Idiomarina loihiensis L2TR: one gene and its partner. The protein of the gene in region 2 interacts with the protein of the main gene of each other region in a pairwise test. Links are inferred from orthologs where the notes say so. Each region holds a gene or a part of one and is shown on either strand. Other genes may lie near its edges. The genes, in order: accC and ribD.

What was found.
Region 1: the proteins of ribD (region 2) and accC interact in binary tests that used the Escherichia coli proteins (3 or more experiments, as listed by UniProt). The link is inferred for Idiomarina loihiensis L2TR from one-to-one orthologs.

The regions. Positions count from the first base shown.
Region 1 is NC_006512.1:2,442,504-2,454,633, reverse strand. Bases 3,586-6,411 are described here. They hold accC (acetyl-CoA carboxylase biotin carboxylase subunit), read right to left. Parts: upstream 5,761-6,411; coding sequence 4,411-5,760; downstream 3,586-4,410. Other genes in these bases: aroQ (type II 3-dehydroquinate dehydratase), read right to left, coding at 6,251-6,411; accB (acetyl-CoA carboxylase biotin carboxyl carrier protein), read right to left, coding at 5,781-6,236; prmA (50S ribosomal protein L11 methyltransferase), read right to left, coding at 3,586-4,407. In the rest of the region: IL_RS11770 (class I SAM-dependent methyltransferase), read right to left, coding at 1-407; purH (bifunctional phosphoribosylaminoimidazolecarboxamide formyltransferase/IMP cyclohydrolase), read right to left, coding at 494-2,050; DNA-binding transcriptional regulator Fis, read right to left, coding at 2,129-2,422; tRNA dihydrouridine synthase DusB, read right to left, coding at 2,430-3,401; more of prmA, read right to left, coding at 3,526-3,585; more of aroQ, read right to left, coding at 6,412-6,709; IL_RS11730 (protein-disulfide reductase DsbD), read right to left, coding at 6,854-8,560; divalent-cation tolerance protein CutA, read right to left, coding at 8,557-8,877; IL_RS11720 (co-chaperone GroES), read left to right, coding at 9,042-9,332; groL (chaperonin GroEL), read left to right, coding at 9,390-11,036; IL_RS11710 (DUF3016 domain-containing protein), read left to right, coding at 11,161-11,667; primosomal replication protein PriC, read right to left, coding at 11,648-11,968; EF-P beta-lysylation protein EpmB, read right to left, coding at 11,965-12,130. UniProt on the Escherichia coli protein: This protein is a component of the acetyl coenzyme A carboxylase complex; first, biotin carboxylase catalyzes the carboxylation of the carrier protein and then the transcarboxylase transfers the carboxyl group to form malonyl-CoA.
Region 2 is NC_006512.1:1,991,453-2,003,717, forward strand. The notes cover bases 6,478-9,438. They hold ribD (bifunctional diaminohydroxyphosphoribosylaminopyrimidine deaminase/5-amino-6-(5-phosphoribosylamino)uracil reductase RibD), read right to left. Parts: upstream 8,542-9,438; coding sequence 7,414-8,541; downstream 6,478-7,413. Other genes in these bases: ribBA (bifunctional 3,4-dihydroxy-2-butanone-4-phosphate synthase/GTP cyclohydrolase II), read right to left, coding at 6,478-7,400; nrdR (transcriptional regulator NrdR), read right to left, coding at 8,534-8,983; glyA (serine hydroxymethyltransferase), read right to left, coding at 9,023-9,438. Outside these bases: IL_RS09555 (histone deacetylase family protein), read left to right, coding at 1-436; IL_RS09560 (late competence development ComFB family protein), read left to right, coding at 442-717; IL_RS09565 (enoyl-CoA hydratase), read right to left, coding at 915-1,664; IL_RS09570 (ketoacyl-ACP synthase III), read right to left, coding at 1,685-2,773; IL_RS09575 (YajG family lipoprotein), read left to right, coding at 2,903-3,448; IL_RS09580 (peptidylprolyl isomerase), read left to right, coding at 3,451-4,041; IL_RS09585 (AmpG family muropeptide MFS transporter), read left to right, coding at 4,041-5,384; IL_RS09590 (ketopantoate reductase family protein), read left to right, coding at 5,371-6,288; more of ribBA, read right to left, coding at 6,285-6,477; more of glyA, read right to left, coding at 9,439-10,279; energy-dependent translational throttle protein EttA, read left to right, coding at 10,439-12,103; DNA repair protein RadA, read right to left, coding at 12,155-12,265. UniProt on the Escherichia coli protein: Converts 2,5-diamino-6-(ribosylamino)-4(3h)-pyrimidinone 5'-phosphate into 5-amino-6-(ribosylamino)-2,4(1h,3h)-pyrimidinedione 5'-phosphate.

The DNA of each region.
Region 1 (12,130 bases), 450 kb from region 2 along the record:
TCGCTATCAGAACCCGGGGCAAATTCAGTTAAATTTACATTCCCATAAACCGGGTTGGTGGTTAATTTTTCTTTGAATTTTTCCAGTGAACGCTGGTAATAATCGCTTCCTGAATCTTCAGGAAAATGTGCAGCGTAAAGCTGTCCTTCGTCGGCAAGGTAAGGTGCCAGTATTTCGGTATACCAACCGCCGCCCGGCCAAATTTCAACGACCGTCATATTTGGCTCTAATTCGAAGAACTCTAACGTTTCTTGGGGATGGCGGAACTCGTCACGAGCCTGATACTTGTCAGTACGTGATTCATGGTCAACAGCAGTTTGCAAAGAGTCGGCTTCAGGAGCCGGCGAGCAGGCGCCAAGGACGCTTGCTAGTGCAATGGCGGAAACAGAAGTTATTATTTTTTTCATACTATCACCTGTAGAGTTGAGAACTAGCCTATAAGACTAGCCCCCAAACGTTACTGACGCAATGCTGTACTTATCAGCAGAGGTGCTTAGTGACGGAAATGTCTCATGCCGGTAAAGACCATCGCGATACCGTGTTCATTGGCGGCAGCAATGATTTCTTCATCGCGAATGGAACCGCCTGGCTGAATAATAGCGGTGATGCCTGCTTCAGCTGCTGCATCTATACCATCGCGGAACGGGAAGAAAGCATCCGACGCCATGACCGAACCTGGTACGCTGAGGTTTTCATCAGCGGCTTTAATACCAGCGATTTTGGCACTATAAACCCGGCTCATCTGGCCTGCACCAACACCGACGGTCATACCGTCTTTGGCATAAACAATGGCATTAGACTTAACAAACTTAGCCACTTTCCAGCAAAACAATAAGTCGGTCATTTGCGCATCTGTTGGCTGTTTTTCTGTAACCACTTTCAGGTCATCCTGAATGAAGTCCTGGTTATCCGTGTCCTGTACTAATAAGCCACCGTTGACGCGCTTATAATCCAGCTGTTCAACCGTATCTGACCATTCACCGCATTCCAGTAAGCGAAGGTTCTTTTTGCCGGCAACAGCTGTCTTGGCGCTTTCACTGACGCTCGGAGCGATAATAACTTCCACAAACTGACGCTCAACAATAGCGGTTGCGGTTGCTTCATCCAGCTCGCGGTTAAAAGCAATAATGCCACCAAATGCGGAAGTTGGGTCGGTTTTAAAGGCGCGGTCATAAGCGTCGGAAATAGATTCACCTATTGCAACACCGCAAGGGTTTGCGTGCTTAACAATAACGCAGGCTGGTTCAACAAAGCTTTTTACGCACTCAAGTGCCGCGTCTGTATCGGCAATATTGTTAAAGGACAACGCTTTGCCCTGAATTTGAGTCGCGCTGGAAACTGTCCCTTTTGGTGCATTGCGCTCTGCGTAAAATGCCGCTGCCTGATGTGAGTTCTCGCCGTAGCGTAGGTCCTGCTTTTTTGATACCTGCAGGTTCAACGTGCGCGCAAAATCGTTTTCGCTCAGCTGCTTGCCGAGGTAATTTGCAATCATGCCATCATATTGAGCGGTGTGCTCAAATGCTGCTACTGCTAAGTCAAAGCGAGTGCTGTGGCTGACCCCATTTTGCTCATTGAGCTCAGCGAGCACGCGCTGGTAGTCACTGGCATTCACAACAATAGTCACGTCTTTGTGGTTTTTCGCTGCTGCACGAACCATAGTTGGACCGCCAATATCAATATTCTCAATAGCGTCTTCCAGAGAGCAACCTTCTTTGGCAACCGTTTCAGCAAAGGGATACAGGTTCACGACAACCATATCGATAGGCGCGATGTTTTGCTCCTGCATAACACCCTGGTCGACATCGCGGCGACCTAAAATACCGCCATGAACCTTAGGGTGCAGTGTCTTTACCCGCCCGCCCATAATCTCTTCCTGACCGGTATGTTCAGAAACATCAATAACGGCAATGCCTGAGTCACGGAGTAGTTTAGCTGTACCGCCAGTAGAGAGAATTTCAATGTTCTTTTGAGCCAAAGCTTGAGCGAATTCAACAATACCGGTTTTATCAGAAACACTGATTAAAGCGCGTTGGATTGGACGGGTTTCCATTGTTTTGCCTTTCTATACTGAGTTAACTTACGGGGAGGTTAATAAAAAAAGGGCGCCAAAAGGCGCCCAAAAAACTTCTTAATTCATGCCGTATTTTTTCAGCTTCTTGCGTAAGGTGCCGCGGTTAATGCCTAACATGGTTGCGGCGCGGGTTTGATTACCCCGGGTGTAAGTCATGACTTCTTCCAGTAACGGTGCTTCTACTTCAGATAGCACCAACTCGTAAAGTTCTTCAGGATCCTGACCATCAAGCTGACGCAGAAAACTGTTCAATGCTTGTTTTACGGAATCACGCAATGGCTTTGGCTGTGCGTTATTGCCGATAGTGGTTAGGGGAGATACGTTCTCACGACTAGGGTTTTGATCAAACATAATGCGCTTATCTCTTCTCTACAGTGACAAAATAATCTTCAAGTGCCTTAAGTTGCTCGCTGGCATCCTCAAGACGATTAAATGTTTGCCTGAATTCATCATTGCTGGCTTGTTCTTTTAAATACCAACCAACGTGTTTTCGGGCGATTCTGACACCCTGGTAACTGCCGTAAAATTCGTGCAGTTTGCCAACGTGATGAATAACGGTCTCAGCCACTTCGGTTAAGGACGGCGGGCTTAGCTCCTGTCCTGTTTCAAGAAAATGAGCAATTTCTCTAAACAGCCAGGGGTTACCCTGCGCGCCGCGACCAATCATAATGGCGTCGGCTCCGGTGTACTCTAAAACCTGTTGAGCCTGCAGTGGTGTACGGATATCGCCGTTAGCCACTACTGGGATAGAAACAGCCTTCTTAATTGCCTTAATGGTGTCGTATTCGGCAATGCCTTTGTACATGCAGGCACGAGTACGACCATGAATGGCAAGAGACTGAATACCGCAACGTTCTGCCAGCTGCGCTATATCAATACCGTTTCTGTGTTCAGGATCCCAACCGGTTCTGGTTTTCAGTGTTACCGGAACCTCAACAGCTGCAACCACAGCTGTTAATATCTCTTCTACTAACCCGGGATGCTGCATGAGCGCCGAGCCAGCCATCTTCTTATTTACCTTTTTCGCCGGGCAGCCCATATTTATGTCAATAATCTGCGCACCCATACTCACATTCACGCGCGCTGCTTCGGCCATTAATGCCGGTTCCGAGCCCGCTATCTGCACAGCACGAATGCCCAGCTCTCCCGAATGATCCATGCGTTGCCTGGATTTATCGGTCTGCCATACCTTAGGGTTACTGGACAGCATCTCTGATACTGTAAGCCCGGCCCCCGTGCTGTAACACAGCTGACGGAACGGCTGATCAGTAACTCCAGCCATGGGAGCTAATATGACCTGATTGTCGAGTTGATATGGACCAATCCGCATCGGTTAAAAACTACTCAGCGAAAGGGTGAGGAATTTTAGGGAATTTGCGCAATAAAGAAAAGGCTATTTATTACGCAATTTGAGTCTTTTTTTCATTTTTTACTATTGACAAAGCGTACGCTTGTTAACCAACGCGGGTACCGCTGAGCATTGCCCAGTCGCCGTCTATAGTCGGGGTATCGAATTTTATGTGCGGTTGGTAAGCCTCAATAACCCCTTCTATTTGCCGTTCCAGTATACCGGATAAAACCAGTTGTCCGCCGGGGGAAACGAAGCCGAGTATGGTATCGGCTAGCTCTCGTAAAGGGCCGGCGAGGACATTGGCAAGTACCAAGTCCACCTGGGTTTCAGGTTGTTGGCTGGGTAGATAAAGGCTAAATTTATCGCCCACCTTATTGCGCTCAGCGTTATCTTTGGTCGCAATCAGCGCCTGTTGGTCAATATCAATGCCAACTACGTGTTCTGCTTTAAATAGTAATGCGGCAATGCCTAATATCCCTGAGCCACAACCGAAATCCACCACGGTTTTGCCGGTTGGTGGGTTGGCGTCTATCCAGCGCAGACACATAGCGGTTGTTGGGTGTGTTCCGGTACCAAAAGCCATGCCAGGGTCGAGCAAAATATTAACGGCTTCAGGTTTTGGTATCTCCCGCCAGCTGGGGCAAATCCATAAATTCTCGCCAAACTGAATAGGGTGGAAGTTATCCATCCATTCGCGTTCCCAGTCTTTGTCTTCCAGTGCATCGACTTTGTACTGCAAATCGCTGCCGAAAATGTTGGACTGTTTCAGGTTGGCAATAATGGCTTTGATGTCCGCGTCGGCGTCAAATAAGCCCGTGGCTAGAGTGTGTTCCCACAATATAACGTCGCCGGGGCGGGGTTCAAAAATGGGCGTGTCGGCGCCGTCTCGGTAAGTTACCGCCTGAGCGCCGTTAGCCATGAGCATGTCACCCACTTGGGGCGCATGCTCTTCACTACAGGAAAGGGTGAGTTGTATCCAGGGCATTAATTAATGCCCGCCTATACCAAGTTTTTTCTCAAGGTAGTGAATGTTGGTACCACCGTGCTGGAAGTTTTCATCTGCCATAATTGATTTTTGCAGAGGAATATTGGTTTTAATGTCTTCGATGATCAATTCATTTAAAGCATTACGCATACGGGCAATAGCAATATCACGGTTTTCGCCGTAAGTAATCAGCTTGCCTATCATCGAGTCATAGTTCGGCGGAACTTTGTAATCCGCGTAAACGTGTGAGTCCCAACGCACACCAAAGCCACCCGGAGAGTGGAAACGGGTGATAGTGCCCGGTGACGGTGTAAAGGTTTCAGGGTCTTCGGCGTTAATCCGACATTCAATGGCATGACCACGAATGACAACATCTTCCTGGCTGACCGAAAGCTGACGACCGGCTGCAATGCGCAACTGCTCTTTAATCAAGTCGATACCTGTGACCATCTCGGTAACCGGATGCTCAACCTGAATACGGGTGTTCATTTCAATGAAATAGAATTCACCATTTTCGTACAAGAATTCAAATGTACCAGCGCCACGGTAGCCAAGCTCTACACAAGCTTTGGCACAACGCTCACCAATAAATTTACGCATTTCAGGGGTGATACCCGGCGCAGGTGCCTCTTCAACCACTTTCTGGTGACGACGCTGCATCGAGCAGTCACGTTCACCTAAATGAATGGCATTGCCTTGTCCATCGGCCAGAACCTGAATTTCCACATGGCGAGGGTTTTCAAGGAATTTTTCCATATAGACAACAGGGTTACCGAAGGCTGCGCGAGCTTCGTTCTGAGTCATAGTGATAGAGCTGAGCAATTCGCTCTCCTCGCGTACAACCCGCATACCACGACCACCGCCGCCGCCTGCTGCTTTAATAATAATGGGGTAACCAATGCGCTTAGCAAGCTTCTTATTACGTTCGTCGTCGTCATCCAGAGGGCCATCCGACCCCGGAACGCAAGGAACGCCGGTTTTCTTCATTGCCTTAATGGCTGATACTTTGTCGCCCATAAGACGGATAAGATCCGGCGTTGGTCCAACAAAAATGAAGCCAGATTGTTCAACTTGTTCAGCAAAATCGGCGTTTTCGGCCAGAAAGCCGTAACCCGGGTGAATAGCTGCTGCATCCGTAATTTCAGCGGCGCTGATAATACGGGGAATGTTCAGGTAGCTCTCGTTCGCTGGCGCTTTACCTATGCAAATTGCTTCGTCTGCAAGTAAAACGTGTTTAAGGTTTCTATCAACCGTTGAATGAACTGCCACTGTTTTAATGCCGAGCTCTTTACAGGCTCGCAGTATGCGCAGTGCAATTTCGCCACGGTTGGCAATGACCACTTTATCTAACATGACAAATACCTGCGGTTACTTTATTCGATGATAAACAGTGGCTGATCAAATTCAACCGGCTCTTCGTTATCTACTAAAATCTGTTTAACGACACCGGATTTGTCTGCTTCAATCTGGTTCATCATTTTCATTGCTTCAATAATGCACAGTGTTTCGCCGGCATTAACGCGAGAGCCAACAGTAACGAAAGGCTTTGCATCAGGAGATGGAGCTTCGTAGAAGGTTCCAACCATAGGAGAGCGAACAACGTGGCCGCTAATTTCTTCACTGGCTGGTTCAGCCGCTGGCTGGCTTGCCGGAGCTGATTGTGGCGCTTGCTGAGGGGCGTGTTGCGGTTGTGGCGCGTATTGCATCGGTGCAGGCTGCGCACTGTAACGATTAATCCGAACTGACTCTTCGCCCTCGGTAATTTCCAGTTCTGCTACGCCAGATTCTTCAACGAGCTCGATCAGTTTCTTAATTTTTCGGATATCCATGCTAACGTCTACCTTTAGTTATCTGTATTGTTCAATGTAGTTAAAGCTGCTTGTAATGCGTATTCATAACCACGGGCGCCAAGCCCGCAGATAACACCGTCAGCCACGTCTGCCAAATAAGAATGGTGGCGGAAGCTCTCACGGCGATAAATATTGGAAAGGTGCACTTCAATAAAAGGGATTTTCACAGCCAATAACGCATCGCGTAATGCCACGCTGGTGTGTGCGTAGGCTGCCGGATTAATCACAATATAATCTACGGAGTCTTTGGCGGCTTGCTGGATCCAGTCAATTAACTGGTGTTCAGCATTGGACTGACGGAAATCTAGTGCTGTTGCGTGTTGTTTAGCAATGGCTCCCAGCGAATCAGCGATATCATCCAGGCTTTGCTTACCATAAAGCTCTGGTTCACGCTGCCCCAGTAAATTTAGATTCGGGCCATTGAGCACTAATATTTTAAAACGTTCTGCCATTGTGCCGCCATTTGCTGTGAAGTTACGGAAACTATTAAAAGTGACCACAACTTTCAGTTTGGGTTCCTATAACAACAGTATTATAGGGAAAAAAAGCAAGATTGCAGCACTTTACTGGTCTTATCAGCGCATTTAGGCACAAGTTTACTCGGAAACTATCTTTTCCAGATGCTTTTTGAAATCCTCAGCGTTCATATAACCGGTAACCCGGTATTCAGGGCGTTCGTTGCCTTCAGGGTCAAAGAACAGAATGGTGGGTAGCCCCAGCACCTTGTAGCGACTCAGAATCTCAACGTCTTGCGCGTTATTGCGGGTAACATCGGCCTGAATGAGTTTAAACTCCTGAAACTGCGCCTGAACCTGCTCATCTGAAAAGGTGTACTGCTCGAATTCCTTGCAGGCCACGCACCAGTCCGCATAAAGGTCTAGCATTACCCATCGGTCACTTTCTGCTACTTGTTGTTGTATGTCGCTGACATTACTAACAACAGTAAAAAGGCCGTGACTTTTTTGTTCCAGTTGCGCTTTATTAACCTGCCAGTAACTGCCTGTAGTAGCCGCCGCTGCTAAGAGTACAATAGTGATAACTTTCGTGGTGATCCGAAGCGGCTGGCTTATCGAAACAGCCAGAGATACGGCGGCGAGAATAAAGTAAAAAATCCACAGCCACATGCTAATACTGGTCGGAATAAGGCGCTCAATTAAGAATAAGGTAACTGCCAATAACAGCCAACCGAAGAACTGCTTAACCACGTTCATCCACGCGCCGGCTTTGGGCAGAAGCTTGCCGCCACTTAAGCCGAATAGAATAAGCGGCACGCCCATACCCAGGCTTAATGCGTAAAGAATAGCGACGCCGCTTACCATATCGCCCGATTGCGCAATAAAGAGTAACGCCCCTGACAAGGGGGCTGTGGTACAGGGTGATGCTACCAGGCCGGAAATAGCGCCGATAATAAAGACGCCAACGATATTGCCTCCGCTTTGCTGGCCGCTAAAGCTTTGCAGTTTTGACTGCCAGCTAATAGGAAGCTGCAGCGTATAAGCTCCGAACATACTCAAAGCAAAAAGCGCGAACAATACTGCAAGAACAATTAACACCACCGGATGCTGAAAGTAAGCCTGATACTGCATACCCGCTGATGCCACAACCAGGCCTAATAGAGAATAGGTAATGGCCATACCCTGAACGTATATAAAGGAAAGCCAAAGTGTGTTTTTCCAGTTACGTTCACGGTTGCCCAGCACAACGCCGGATAAAATGGGGTACATAGGAAACACGCAGGGGGTAAAAGCTAAGCCAATACCCAAAGCAAAAAAGAGTAACAATGTAATGATTAAATGTTGTTCACCTATACCGAACAGGCTGCTGTCGGTGTTTGGCGGTGCGGTGGCGGGGGCGGTTTCACTAGTACTGGAGAGTTTAATCTGCTTTTCAGTGGGCGGGTAACATAACCCCGCATCTGCGCAGCCCTGATACTGAACGGTAATGGTGTCGCCGGAAAACTCCGGGTTAAGTGTAAAAGACCACTCAACGTAGTTGCGGTATACAATTGACTCGCCAAAAAACTCATCGTTATGAGACTCGCCTTGCGGGAGTTCGGGTTCTGCTGCTAATGCATTTTCGGGAACCACCTTAAAGCGGTGTTGATACAAATAGTACTCGGGAGCGACAACCCAACTGACCGTCACTTTGCTGTCATTAACTTCGCTGTCGAAATCAAAAGCCTGATCTACCGATAAAAACTGATTGTCCTGCTGGAATGGATTCGACTGCACACTATGTGCTGGCGCAACGACGGCAAAAACCAGAGTTAAGGCTGCGAGACATGTGATGAATCTTTGTATCATTTAACTGAGTCCTGTATCCACGTCAGATAATCGGGTAAACCATCTTCAATATTGATGCTTATTAATTCTGGAGAATCGTAAGGGTGAATAGCACTGATGGTACTTTTTATGTCACTGAAACGTTCCGCAGTCGATTTTATCAGTAAAAGCCACTCCTGGTCTTCATGCAATTCGCCCTGCCAGGAGTAAATAGAGGTCATATTAGGCACTATGTTGACGCAGGCCACTAGCTTTTTTTCGAGTAGAGAACGCGCCAGCTGTTTAGCCGAGTCAGAACTGTCTGTGGTGCATAAAATTAATTGTGGTTGCTGAGTCATAGAACCTCCCTATAGCGCCTGTCAGTTTTGCAAATTAGCATAAAAATTTTTGAGCTTCCCCCTTGATAACAAAAATTCCTCCCCCATTTAATGTGCACACACATTTTTATCCGCCCCTTAGGGGTATTAACCACTAACAACAATAGGTTGAGGAGTTATCAACAATGAAACTTCGTCCTTTACACGATCGAGTCATTATTAAGCGCACCGAAGTCGAAGCGAAATCGGCTGGCGGCATTGTTCTGACTGGTTCTGCGGCAGAAAAATCTACTCGCGGTGAAATCGTAGCAGTAGGCAAAGGCCGCATTCTGGATAACGGTGAGGTACGTGCACTAGACGTAAAAGCTGGTGACAAAGTGCTGTTCAATGAAGGCTACGGTGTTAAAACCGAGAAAATTGACGGTGAAGAGTACTTAATCATGAGCGAAAGCGACATTCTGGCTGTTGAAGAATAAGACGTCAGAAACGCTTACTAGCACAACCGACTAAACGAATTTAAGAGGAAAGCAAAAATGGCAGCTAAAGAAGTCAAATTTGGTAACACAGCACGTCAAAAAATGCTGAAAGGCGTTAACATTCTTGCTGATTCAGTAAAAGTGACGCTGGGTCCAAAAGGTCGCAACGTTGTATTAGATAAGTCTTACGGTTCTCCTGTTATCACCAAAGACGGTGTGTCTGTTGCGAAAGAAATCGAGCTGGAAGATAAGTTCGAGAACATGGGCGCGCAGATGGTTAAAGAAGTGGCGTCTAAAGCAAATGACGAAGCGGGTGACGGTACAACAACCGCAACCGTTCTGGCTCAAGCCATTGTTAACGAAGGCTTGAAGTCAGTAGCCGCAGGCATGAACCCGATGGATCTTAAGCGCGGTATCGACAAAGCGGTTATCGCTGCAGTTGAAGAGCTGAAGAAAATTTCTCAGCCTTGTGCCGACAGCAAAGCCATTGCTCAGGTAGCGACTATTTCTGCAAACGCTGATCACACTATTGGCGAAATCATTGCTCAGGCAATGGACAAAGTAGGCCAGGAAGGTGTTATCACCGTTGAAGAAGGTCAGGCACTGACTGACGAGCTGGACGTTGTTGAAGGTATGCAGTTCGACCGTGGTTACTTGTCTCCTTACTTCATTAACAACCAGGAAAGTGGTTCGGTTGAATTAGACAATCCGTTCATTCTTCTGATTGATAAGAAAATCTCTAATATCCGCGAGTTACTGCCGGTATTAGAAGGTGTTTCTAAAGCCGGTAAACCTCTGCTGATTATTGCTGAAGACGTTGAAGGCGAAGCGCTGGCAACTCTGGTTGTGAACAATATGCGTGGCATCGTTAAAGTTGCTGCGGTTAAAGCACCAGGCTTTGGCGACCGTCGTAAAGCTATGCTGCAGGACATTGCTGTTCTGACTGGCGGTACTGTGGTTTCTGAAGAAATTGGTATGGAGCTGGAAAAAACGCAGCTGGAAGACTTAGGTACTGCGAAGCGCGTTGTGATTACTAAAGACAACACCACTGTTGTTGACGGTAATGGCGACGATACCGCTATCGACGGTCGTGTTAACCAAATCAAGCAGCAGATGGAAGACACTACGTCTGACTATGACCGTGAAAAACTGCAAGAGCGTCTGGCTAAGTTAGCTGGCGGTGTTGCGGTGATTAAAGTCGGCGCTGCTACTGAAATGGAAATGAAAGAGAAAAAAGCGCGCGTTGAAGATGCGTTGCATGCAACTCGTGCAGCTGTTGAAGAAGGCGTGGTACCTGGTGGTGGTGTTGCTTTGGTTCGCGCTGCGAGCAAACTGGCAGAACTGCGTGGTGACAACGAAGAACAGAACGTTGGTATCCGTTTAGCCCTGCGTGCGATGGAAGCGCCGTTGCGTCAAATCGCAATGAACGCTGGCGCCGAAGGTTCTGTGGTTGCTAACAACGTACGTGCTGGCGAAGGTAACTATGGTTACAATGCCGGTAACGACACTTACGGCGATATGCTGGAAATGGGTATTCTGGATCCAACCAAAGTAACCCGTTCGGCACTTCAGTTCGCGGCATCTGTTGGCGCACTGATGATCACCACCGAAGCAATGATTGCTGACATCCCACAAGATGACAACGCAGGCGGCATGCCTGGCGGCGACATGGGTGGAATGGGCGGTATGGGCGGCATGATGTAAGCCTCCCAACGCACTTTTGAAAAGGGGAGCCTTGATGGCTCCCCTTTTTTTATGGAATTTTTTTCATTATTTGTGTTCTAACCTAGAGATGACACCCTTGGCGATTGTATGGGAGGAAGATAGCATGCGTGTTCAAGGTATAGTGGGAGCGGCGTTATTAGCCTGTAGCTTTACAGCATATGCTGGTACGGCTGAAGTTTCCTGGAAAGATGTTGATAGTTACACAGATATTCGACCGGCCGATGGCTTACGTGATCGGTACCAGAAAAAGGTGATGGATAAGCTGACTGAGCATTTTCAGGAGTTGGCGGCAAAGCTTCCTGAAGATCAGAAGCTGGAAATTACCGTAACAGACGTTGATTTAACCGGCCGGGTTGAACCGACATTTGGACGCTCGAGTTCAAATTACGTGCGCATTGTTCGGGAAATTGACTTCCCTAGAATGGAATTTGATTATCGTTTAATGAGTAACTCAGGAGAAGCTGTAAAGGAAGGCCAGGCTCACGTAAAAAATATGGGGTTTAATTACGACAGCCTGGCATCAAGGATGAGACGGGATGACTTATATTTTGAAAAGCAGATGCTGACTCAGTGGTTCGAAGAAACCTTTGTTAACCAGCCTGACGAATAGCTTTAAGACGAGCGAGAGTTTCAGTCATCAACTGTAATTGTTGTACCAGTAACTGCAACTGCTGCTCGTTTTCTTTGTCCTGCTGCCATTTTTCAAAGTTGGCAGCAATTTCATTAAGGTAGGGCTGAAAACGGTTGCCTGTGCTTTCAAATACCGTTTGCTCGGCGAAAACGCCCTGGAACTTGGCTTTGCCTTGTTGACGCAGATCGTCAAGGTACTGGTCTGCATCAATAACTTGACGATACAGTTGCTGAAGATGATCCTGCAGTTTGCTTTCTACACTTTCCAGGTTATCGCTCATAGTTTTTCCTCTGTTAATGTATTAGTGCCGTCCGGCATGATAGCGGTTTTACTGAGTTCACCAGCTTCCTCTCTGACCAGGCGAGGAACCAGAAACCCAGGTAATTCATGAGTCATTTTTTGCCACAAGGCTTGCGCCTTCTCGTCACTAACCGCGAAATGG
Region 2 (12,265 bases):
AACCGCCACGCTCTTCGAAAATGATAATAGGGTGTTTACCTGCTCAATACACGGGGAACGCAATTTTCCATTTTCCAAAGCTAGCTCTAACCTGGATATTCCTTTAGCTAAACATACCTCTGACAAAGAATACTTAGCGGCTCTCGAAAATACCCTCGAACGCATCAACCGCGAAATTAAACCCGATCTTATTCTTTACGATGCCGGTGTCGACATTTATCAGCGGGACGAGTTGGGTCATCTGAATATTAGTCTGGCGGGTATTTTTCAAAGAGACCTCACTGTACTACGCTTTGCTAAAAGACATAAGACTCCTCTGGCTGCTGTAATCGGCGGTGGGTATCAACGTAATTTACCTCGTTTAGTCAGAGCCCATGCTCAACTACTAAGAGCGAGTTATTATGTCTATACTGAGAATAAGCTCACAGAAGGATAAAAGGTATGAAGTTTGACGACGACATTCATAATTATTACGAACGCTTAGTTGCAGACCGGATAGAAGAACTGGAACTGGAAAAGCAACACAGTCAGGAGTTTCTGGCTGATCTCAGTTGCCTGGTACTTAATCAGTTGCCGCCGCGTTACATTCGACACGAAGTTGATATGGCTTTCTTTTTACCACCGTCAAAGCGGCTGGACATGGAAATGCAGGTACACAAAGCAATAGCGGAAGCACTGGAATTTTTGAAAGGAAGAAAACGCCCTGACGGCGATTAATAAAGATTGGGTGGCGACTCTACCAGCCACACCTCGGCACACACATCCCTGACTACGGCTGCTCCCTTCCGGGCCTGACCGGGTTCACCAGTTAGCGTTGCGAGGGGACCCGCAGAGTCACCATAAACGCTTTGTTCAAAGCGGGCTGCATTATGAACCAGTTGCCCGGCTGAAACAACCCACAGTTTACCTTTTGCTTACTTTTTCTGCAGCTTTGCAGCAATTGCCTGACGAGCTTCATCTGAGCTTAACGCTTTTGCAAAAAACGTCGCTTCACGACTGATGCGATCAGCTACTGACTCCGTCGGCTGCTTTAATAAATGCTTGGAAATTCGTAATGACTTGCTGGATTGCTTACGCAGTTTATCCAGAGTTTCTTCAACCACAACAGGCAGCCGCTCAAGCGAAACCACATGGTTAACAAACCCGGCTTGCTGAGCCGACTGCGCGTCAAAACTTTCGCCGAGCAACAACAATTCTGCCGCTTTTTGGTAACCACAAATTTGCGGTAACAACAAACTTGAGGCAGCTTCAGGCAATAACCCTAGCTGCACAAATGGCAACGCAAATACTGCGTCGTCACTGCTGTAAACAATATCGCAATGCAGTAAGAGCGTTGTTCCTATGCCTATAGCTAATCCATTTACTGCGGCAACTATAGGTACCTCGGCACGGGCCAGAGTATGCAAAAACTGAAACGCTGGAGCCGATTCATCTAAGTTTTCAGTTGATAAAAAGTCATTTAAATCGTTACCGGCAGAAAAACTGTCACCGCTGGACTCAAAAAGTACTGCATGAACCGAGCTGTCGTTGTCTGCCGCTTTCAACGCTTCATTACATGTTGTGTACATGTCCTGAGTGAAGGCATTCTTCTTTGCTGGTCGGTTCAGACGTATGCGAACAACACCGTTATCTTGCGAAACTTGTACGAGCTCTTCAGTACTCAAAATCTGTCTCCCGTCAATTATTACTGACCGCGATTTTTCCAGGCCTTTTTAGTCGCTTCGTGCATGGGAACAATAAGCTCCAATGCGCTTTTATCTCCGGCCGGTAGCTCCATTTGATTAGGACGTTTGGGCGTGACTCTCTGCCCCCATTTAATCAATCCGGCACCGCAAGTGAGTCCACCACCAAACACGGCTGACATAATGCTGTCACCAGGCTTGATAATACCGTTGTCAGCAGCTTCAGCAAAGGCAATAGGTAGTGTCGCTGAGGATGTATTTCCGTAATTCTGAATATTAATAACGGTTTTCTCGCTCGGCACTTTGCACATTTTACCTAAGAAATCGATTAACCGTTTATTCGCCTGATGCGGAATAAGGGCGTCGATATCGTCGGTGGTCATGCCGGTTTCCTGAAAAACCTTGTCGACAGCCGCACTCATGCCTTTCACTGCACGTTTAAATATTTCCTGGCCAACAAAATCAAATTGCATAATACCGTCAAAGTTAAACCGGTCAAAGCTAGAGCCAAAATCGAGGCTTAACACGTCGCGGGCATCTGCGTCACAACTGATGTGGCTAGCTAGCAAACCAACTTCTTCATCTGAGGCTTCAAGTACCATAGCGCCCGCGCCATCGCCAAATAAAACGGCGCTTTCGCGCTTGGTCCAGTCCAGAATGCGGGTTAAACGTTCTGCCCCTATGAGTAAGACCTTTTTATGTGCGCCGGTTTTTATGCCTTGAGTCGCAACGTGCATTGCATATAAAAAGCTGCTGCAAGCTGCGTTTAGGTCAAAGGCTGCAGCATGTTTTGAACCGATATTTTGCTGTACTTTAGACGCGACGTTGGGGATAAGTTCATCTGCAGTACAAGTACCGACAATGATGAGGTCCAGTTCATTGGGATCTAAATCGGCAGCGGCCAGAGCATTACGCGCAGCAACCGTCGCCAACTCAGACGTACCAACATGGCTTACTCGACGTTCGGAAATACCCGTTCGTGAAACAATCCACTCGTCGGAGGTTTCCAGGAAAGTGGCAAGATCATCATTGGTCATTACAGCCGGTGGCAGACATTTTCCCCAACCGGTAATTTCAGCAAATTTAGTCACGGCAAAACCTTTTACTTCTGTCGGCTAGTATCGTCATAATGGTAAGGTATTTTATGACAATACGGTTTCACCGTATGATAGCACGAATCGACGTCAGGTGAATGACCGCCATAAAAAAGGATAACTCCTATGTTCCGAACACTATTTGCCGCCAGTTTTTTGCTTATTATCAGTGCTTGCCAGAGCCAGCCTGATCCATTAATTATTAGCGCTGATACTGTTGTTGATAAACTAAACACCAAGGTAAGCCAATTAAAAGTCACGGATAAACGCTCTTATTCTTATTTATATCGCCATAAAAAAGAAGAGGACAAAGCAGCATTCGCACCCACTCTAAGGCCCTTAACCTTAGTTGTTGAAGAAGCTTTACAGCCTGTTACAGGTGCTTATGATGAAAACGGTCTGACATGGTACGTCACCATCGAAAAAGCACTAATTGACGCAACTCTTCATACCGTAAAATACGAACTCGAGCACAGTATTACCATTCGTGTTGAGGCCACCCGGGGAAATCGTCGCTATAGCAACTTTTATTCTGGAACCTATAACTCCACAGGTGGTCTGAAACCAGCCCAGGCAACTTTAGAACGTCAATTCAAACAATTACTGAATTCGGTGCTTACGGAAATCGCTAATGATCCTAAGCTGCGTATGCGTGAACAAGAGGACTTTTAGTCATGACTTTCCTTAAATATTTTATTGGCCTCACCGCAGCTATTTTTATCAGCGTCAGTCATGCTGAAATTCAGCCAGATAACCCCTTCCCGCGGGTAAAAATAATAACTTCTATGGGTAACATCACTGTAGAGCTCAATCGCGATGCAGCTCCTTTAACCGTTAAGAACTTTTTCCGTTATGTGAAAAAAGCACAATACAACGGTACGATATTTCATCGTTTAGTTCCCGGCTTTGTTATCCAGGGCGGCGGCTATGACGAAGATTTTCAGGACAAACCCTCATTTGAAAAAATTGCGAATGAATCCGGTAACGGCTTGAAGAACGAATATGGCACAATTGCTATGGCTCGCGAACGTGAACCTCACTCAGGTACCCGCCAGTTTTTCTTTAACTTAAATGACAATACTTCACTTAATCCAGACAATGGTGACTGGGGCTACGCTGTATTTGGTCGTATCGTTGAAGGCTTAGATGTCCTTGAAGCCATGGCTAAACTTGAATCACAGGCCTATAGCGATGAAATTGGCTGGGCTGATGTACCTGTCGACCCGCCTATTCTGAAACGTATAGAGGTTGTACCGCAAAACTAATGGCTTTAACAAAACCGACTTTCTGGCAAGATTTGAAAGTCTACAAACAGCCTCGCGTATTAGTTATTTTTGTTCTGGGCCTAGCCAGTGGTTTTCCGTGGGTGATGATTGGCTCAGCACTTTCAGCGTGGCTGCAGGAGGTTGGACTAACCCGCTCAGTCATTGGCTATTTCGGTGCGGTTTTTGGCGCCTACTCTATAAATTTTTTATGGGCGCCTATTATCGACAACCTAAAAATCCCGATACTCACTCGCTGGCTGGGTCAACGAAGAAGCTGGATTTTTTTCTGCCAGATGCTCATTGCCGGAGGTTGTTTCGCATTAGCGAGTCTGGATATTATCGACCACCTTCATCTCGTCGGGCTAATTGCACTTGGCATTGCTGTCAGTTCAGCGACTCAGGATATAGCCATTGACGCCTACCGAATTGAATCTTTTGCGGAAAACGAAGGTCGACTGCAAAGCGCCGGTGCAGCAATGACAACCGCCGGATGGTGGACCGGCTACAGTGGTTTAGGTGCCCTGCCGTTCTTTTTTGTCGATGGTATAACCTGGCAATGGCAACACGCTTATTTCGGACTGGGCTGCATCATGTTAGTCCTTGCAGCTGTCGTACTCTTTGTGCGCCGCACCACTTATCATCAGGAACCAACCATAAAAACAAAATTGACTCACTTCTGGCCGGCAATGAAAGAGAGAGTCAACATTATTGTTATTCAGCCTATTGGTGAGTTCTTTTCCCGTAACGGCGTTAAGCTCGCTTTTTCAATTCTGGCCTTTATCTTTTTGTTTAAAATTGGCGAAGCTTTTCTTGGACGAATGTCGATTGTTTTCTATAAAGAAGTTGGCTTTACTAATGCCGAAATCGGCACCTATTCAAAATTGGTTACCTGGTGGGTAACTATTATTTTTGCGCTACTAGGCAGTGCCGTCAACTTACGGTTGGGTATAATTAAAGGCCTGCTCATAGGCGGCGTAGCCATGGCCTCTTCTAACCTGATGTTCTCGTGGATTGCTCTGGTAGGCCCGGATACAAACCTATTTCTAAGCGCGGTTTTAATTGACGGCTTTACCAGTGCCTGGTCAACTGTCGCCTTCGTTGCCTTCATCAGTTTACTTTGTAACCGAACCTTTACCGCAACCCAGTATGCACTAATGGCATCGTTGGGGTCTTTAGGAAAAACAGTACTGTCGTCCTCCAGCGGACAAATTGTCGATTATATGGATGGCAACTGGGCTTTATTCTTTGTTTTAACTGCTTTAATGGTTATCCCCAGTCTTATCTTCCTCTGGTTTATTCGTAAACCCATAGCCGAGCTGGAGCGAAAACGTGACGAAGGCTAACCTAAATTGGGTCGTGCTTGGCCCTGGAGCCATTGGAGGGCTTATTGCCGGCGCTCTGCTGGAACATGGCCAGTCTGTATCGGTTTTACCGCGTAAGAACCGAACACGAGAAATAAACTGGCAAGTCACTCACAAGCAGTTTAAAGCTGACTACAGTGCTCCTGTTATTACACAACTTCTGGCCGAGAATACGGTGTTCGTTATTGCGGTTAAAGCCTTTGATGTGATTCAAGCCTTGCAACGCATAACGACATTGCGCGGGTTTAATAAAGCCATGCCCATAATAATAAGTCACAACGGCATGGTGGAACTTCCTGAACCGTTAAAAGAGCTTAATTTACACCCATTGGTGACAACTCACGGTGCGGTACGAAGCAGGAATGAAAATGCCGACCTTTGTATTGAACACAGGGGGGCAGGCCGAAGCTGGCTGGAAGTCGACCCTGCAGTCCGGAATCAGCCGACGGACTTTGACCCAGGCCTGGTCCTGCAACAGGCTTTTCCTCCGCTTACTCTGGAACAAGATCTAAGTCAGAGACGCTGGTTAAAGTTCGTTATTAATTGCGTTATTAATCCGCTGACTGCAGTTCATCAGTGCGCTAATGGCGAATTGCTGAAGGGAAGCTGGCAGGCGCAAGTATACAGCCTCGTAGCAGAAGCCGTAGCTGTAGCGAACAGTCAAAATGTGTCTTTGACAACTGAGGAATGCTATAAAGAGGTGCTTTTAGTAGCAAAGGAGACGGCCTTAAACCACTCTTCCATGCTGCAGGATATTCAACAACAACGGCGTACCGAGATACAGCAGTTAACCGGTTATTTAATTAACGCTGGTAAGACGGCGGGTGTTGCCACACCGACTCACCAGCAACTACTCAATGAGTTCCAACAACGTTATAGCGGCTAGTCTTTATCTTCAATAAAGTCGACCACTTCTAGGCCAAAGCCTGACAGTGCAGAGTAACGTTTTGGCGAGCTCATTAAGTGCATTTTATGAATGTTCAGGTCTGCCAGAATCTGTGAGCCTAAACCGACGTTCCGGGACGCATTTGACGCCGATGTTGTTGGTTTTTGCTCTCCTTTATCCTGCGCTTCAAATTCACACACCTGAGCAATGATGCTCTCCGGGGTTTGCTGACGACCAATAATAACCAGCACACCATCGTGTTCAGCAATATAGGACATAGCTTTCTGAATTGGCCAGCTGCGTTTTGCTGCCCGCTCGGTTAAAAAGGTATCGTGGAAGGTGTCCTGCAAATGAACTCGTACGTTAGTCACTTTATCTTGCGAGAGGTCACCGTGAACAAGAGCATAATGTACCTGTTCATCAATAGTGTCCTGATAAGTGATTAACCGGAACTTGCCAAATGCCGTAGGCAAATTACATTCAGCCACCCGTTCTATGGTTTTTTCCTGTATCGAGCGATATTCGATTAAATCGGCAATGGTGCCGACTTTAATACCATGCTCTTCAGAAAAAGCTTCAAGATCAGCGCGGCGCGCCATGGTGCCATCTTCGTTCAGCACTTCAACGATAACCGCCGCAGGTTCAAACCCGGCTAAACGCGCAAGATCACAACCCGCTTCGGTGTGTCCCGCACGGTTCAACACCCCGCCCGACTTAGCCTTTAACGGGAAAATATGTCCCGGCATGACTAAATCTTCGGGCTTGGCGTCTTTTTTCACAGCATCCAGCACCGTTTTCGCTCTGTCCGCCGCGGAAATACCTGTGGTTACCCCCTCAGCGGCCTCAATCGAAACAGTAAAGCTTGTTGCGTATGGGGCGTTGTTCTTATCTACCATTAACGGCAAATTCAGTTGCTCACAGCGTTCTTCCGTTAACGTCAGACAAATCAGTCCGCGACCATAACGCGCCATAAAATTGATAGTTTCCGGCGTCACACACTCGGCTGCAATAATGATATCACCTTCGTTTTCGCGATCTTCGTCATCCATAAGGATAACCATTTTACCCTGACGAATATCTTCGATAATCTCTTCTGTGCTATGCAGTGACATAACGCTTTACCTTTTAATCTTGTGTATGAGGTACTGCTACCAAGCGTTGATCAGGGCCTACCTGCCGACGATCAATAATTTTAAACCTTGGTGCTGAAGCTAAATTCAACGGCTCGTTCATGTCGATAACCGAACGTCCATGATGGCCCAATAACTGACCCGAACTGTAAATCATCAATCTGTCGCATAATTGCTGCTGAATAAGAGCGCCCGCCAAATTCGCCCCACACTCAGTCCATAACTGGTTAATTTCGCGGTTAGCCAATTCAACCATAAGCGCCGGCAGACTCACTTTACCGTTAGGGTCTGCGGCAATAATTAATTCATGACAATGTGGATGGCAACTGGGTTTACCAGGAGTTGTTCGCACTAACCACACCGGCGCCGGAGAGTCAAAAACCCTGGCCTCGTCATTCACCCTGTGCTGACTGTCAATAATAATACGTACCGGCTGTTTTAAAGGCTCAGGCAGCGGTCTTGATTTTGGCCACTGATCAACACGCACTGTCAATTTAGGATCGTCAGCCAGAATCGTTGCAGCACCACTCAGAATCGCGTCGGCCTGTGCCCGAAAAAACTGCACATCACTGCGAGAGTCAGAGGACGTTATCCATTGACTGCGGCCATCTGACAACGCCGTTTTTGCATCCAGTGAGGTTGCCATTTTTAGGGTTACCCATGGACGTTGTCGTGTCATTCGGGAAATAAACCCCGGATTCAGACTCTCCGCAGCCAATTGCAGTACACCGACGTCCACAGAAATACCCGCAGCTTTCAGACGCTGAATACCATTACCGCTGACCCTAGGGTTTGGATCCTGCATGGCAACCACAACACGTTTTACTCCGGCCTCAATTAACGCATCGCAACAAGGCGGTGTACGACCAATATGACTGCATGGCTCCAACGTGACATAAGCCGTTGCGCCCCTGACTTTTTGTCCTGCCGCGCGCAAAGCATGTACTTCAGCGTGAGGTTCGCCAGCCTGATGATGCCAGCCTTCACCAACAACTTCAGTCCCGAGAGTAATGACACAGCCAACCGCAGGGTTCGGCCTGGTCGTCATCAGTCCGCGCCGCGCCAGCATTAACGCACGGTGCATCATTTGATGGTCAAAGTACTGCGGGTTTAATTCAGTCATTAAGGCGCGCTATTTCTTCACCAAATTCGCGAATGTCCTCAAACGAGCGATAAACAGAAGCAAAACGAACGTAAGCAACCTTGTCTATCTGCTTGAGGTTTTCCATGACCAGACTGCCGACGAAATTACTGCTTATTTCGCGCTCGCCGGTCGCCCGGATGCTGGATTTTATTTTGTTAATGGCCTGTTCCATCAACTCAAGACTCACAGGTCGCTTTTCCAGTGCTCTCAGCAGTCCATTTCGGAGTTTATCTTCGTTAAATGGTTCGCGGGAACCATCAGTTTTGATAACCCGGGGCATGACCAGCTCAGCTGTCTCAAAGGTTGTAAAGCGCTCCTTGCAATGATTACATTCACGCCGGCGACGAACTGAGGCTCCATCCGCAACCAATCGCGAATCGATAACCTTAGTATCCTGTGTGCCGCAAAATGGACAATGCATTGCCTGACTCCTTTATGTGCGCTTTACAACTGTTCGCAATTAACCGTAAACCGGAAACTTAGCGCATAGCGCTTTTACCTGCTCGCGAACTTGATTAATTTTACTTTCGTCAGCAATGTCATCCAGCACATCGCAAATCCAGTTGGCGACCTGCTCAGCTTCCGCTTCTTTAAAGCCGCGGCGAGTAATTGCCGGCGTGCCTAAACGCAAACCTGAAGTGACAAAAGGTGAACGCGGGTCATTAGGAACCGCATTTTTGTTAACAGTAATGAACGCGTTACCTAAAGCCGCATCAGCATCTTTACCAGTAATATCTTTGTCAATTAAATCCACCAGGAACAAGTGGTTCTGAGTGCCGTTCGACACGATTTTGTAACCGCGCGCCTGCATGGTTTTTACCATGGCATTGGCGTTCACTAATACTTGCTTTTGGTAGTCTTTAAACTCTGGCTGCAACGCCTCCTGAAAAGCCACCGCTTTACCAGCGATAACGTGACAAAGTGGCCCACCCTGGTTGCCAGGGAATACCGCACTGTTTAACTTCTTGTGTAACTTTTCATCATCGCTGCCGGAAATAATCAGGCCGCCGCGAGGGCCCGCCAGAGTTTTATGCGTAGTGGTAGTGACAACATGAGCATAAGGTACCGGGTTAGGATAGACGCCAGCGGCAACCAGACCCGCTACGTGCGCCATATCAACCATTAAATAAGCATCAACTTTATCGGCAATTTCACGGAATTTTGCCCAGTCAACAATGCCTGAATAAGCCGAGAAACCAGCGACGATAACTTTCGGTTTGTGTTCCTGCGCCAGCTTTTCAACTTCAGCGTAGTCAATTTCACCGGTGGATTCGTCCAGACCGTATGAAACTGCATTGTATAGTTTGCCTGAAAAGTTCACACCAGAGCCATGTGTTAAGTGGCCGCCGTGAGCCAGGCTCATACCAAGGAAGGTATCGCCTGCTTCCATCATAGCCATAAAGGCAGCGGTATTAGCTTGAGAGCCGGAATGCGGTTGTACGTTTGCGTACTTGGCGCCGAACAATTCTTTTGCGCGCTCAATAGCTAAGTCCTCGACTTTATCGACGAACTCACAGCCGCCGTAGTAACGCTTGTGCGGATAGCCTTCTGCGTACTTGTTGGTCAGTTGTGACCCCTGAGCCTGCATTACCCGCGGACTGGTGTAGTTTTCCGATGCAATCAGCTCAATGTGTTGTTCCTGACGTTCAACTTCATCCTGCATCGCCTGCCATAAGTCCGCGTCAAAGTCGGCAATGTTCATCTCAGATTTCAGCATTACAGCTCTCCAAATCATTAAATGGTCTTAATTTGCCCGCTATTTTACCTTAAAACACAAATGAGTGCCTAGTTCAGCACAACAAAGTTTGGGGATGTCCGTAAATAACAGTAAACTATGCAGTAACTTTTTTGTTGATAAGAAGGATTTTACGTCGCTATGGCGCAATATATCTATTCAATGTCGCGGGTGAGCAAAGTTGTTCCCCCCAAGAAAACGATTTTAAAAGACATTTCTCTGTCGTTTTATCCCGGCGCCAAAATTGGTGTTTTAGGCGTTAACGGTGCTGGTAAGTCGACCTTACTGCGCATTATGGCGGGTGTTGATAATGAATACGAAGGCGAAGCCCGTCCGTTAGCAGGTATCCAAATCGGTTACCTGCCTCAGGAACCTCAGTTAGATGAAAATAAAACGGTGAAAGAAACCGTTGAAGAGGCTGTGGCAGATGTAAAAGAGGCCTTCGCTAAGCTTGATGAAATTTATGCCGCTTATGCCGACGAAAACGCAGATTTCGACGCCTTAGCAAAAGAGCAAGGTGAGCTTGAAGCCTTGTTGCAGGCAAAAGACGGGCATAATATCGACAACATTCTTGAGCGTGCTGCAGACGCACTGCGCCTGCCGGAGTGGGATGCAAAAATCGGTAACTTGTCAGGTGGTGAAAGACGCCGTGTGGCTATTTGTCGCCTGTTGCTATCGAAGCCAGACATGCTACTTCTTGATGAGCCCACCAACCACCTGGATGCGGAATCGGTGGCCTGGCTTGAACGCTTCCTGCATGACTACAATGGTACTGTGGTTGCTATTACCCACGACCGTTATTTCCTTGATAATGTTGCGGGCTGGATCCTTGAACTGGACCGTGGTTACGGCATTCCATGGGAAGGCAACTACTCCTCATGGCTGGAGCAAAAAGAGAAGCGTCTGGAGCAGGAAGAGCGTTCTGAAAAAGCACGCCAGCGCACTATTAAGCAGGAGCTGGAGTGGGTACGTACTAACCCGAAAGGCCGTCAGGCGAAAAGCAAAGCACGCCTTAACCGCTTTGAAGAGCTACAAAGTGGCGATTACCAAAAACGTAACGAAACCAACGAACTGTTTATTCCACCGGGCCCTCGCTTAGGCGACAAAGTTATTGAGGTTAACGGCATAAGCAAGGCTTACGGCAAGCGCCAGCTAATTGATAACTTAAGCTTTAGCGTTCCCAAAGGCGCTATCGTTGGTATTATAGGTCCAAATGGTGCGGGTAAATCCACTTTATTCCGCATGATTAGCGGGCAAGAGCAACCTGACAGTGGTTCAGTTGAATTGGGCGAAACCGTGCAATTAGCCAGCGTTGATCAGTTCCGTGACAACATGGATGACAGCAAAACCGTCTTTGAAGAAATTACTGACGGCAACGACATTCTGAAAATTGGTAACTTTGAAGTTAACGGCCGGGCTTATGTTGGGCGCTTTAACTTCCGTGGTACCGACCAGCAAAAACGCATTGGCGAATTGTCTGGTGGTGAACGTAACCGTGTGCATTTAGCCAAACTGCTAAAAGCCGGTGGCAACACCTTGTTACTCGATGAGCCGACCAACGACTTAGACGTGGAAACCCTGCGGGCACTGGAAGAAGCCATTCTGGAATTCCCGGGCTCAGTGATGGTTATTTCGCACGACCGTTGGTTCCTTGACCGTATTGCTACTCACATTCTGGACTACCGCGATGAAGGCGAAGTAGTATTCTACGAAGGTAACTACAGCGATTACGAAGCTTATATGAAAGAAAAATTCGGTGAACAGGCTATGGAGCCGCACCGCATTAAATACAAACCTATTGGTTAAAAGAATGCGGCTAAAAGGGGAGCTTTATTGCTCCCCTTTTTTACTTCCGAATTACATGACATCCAGCGCTTGCTGAAGATTCTTCACCCCAATAACTTCCATACCCTTGGGCGAGGTTTTGGGCGTATTGCCAATAGGGACAATAGCTTTTTTGAAACCGTG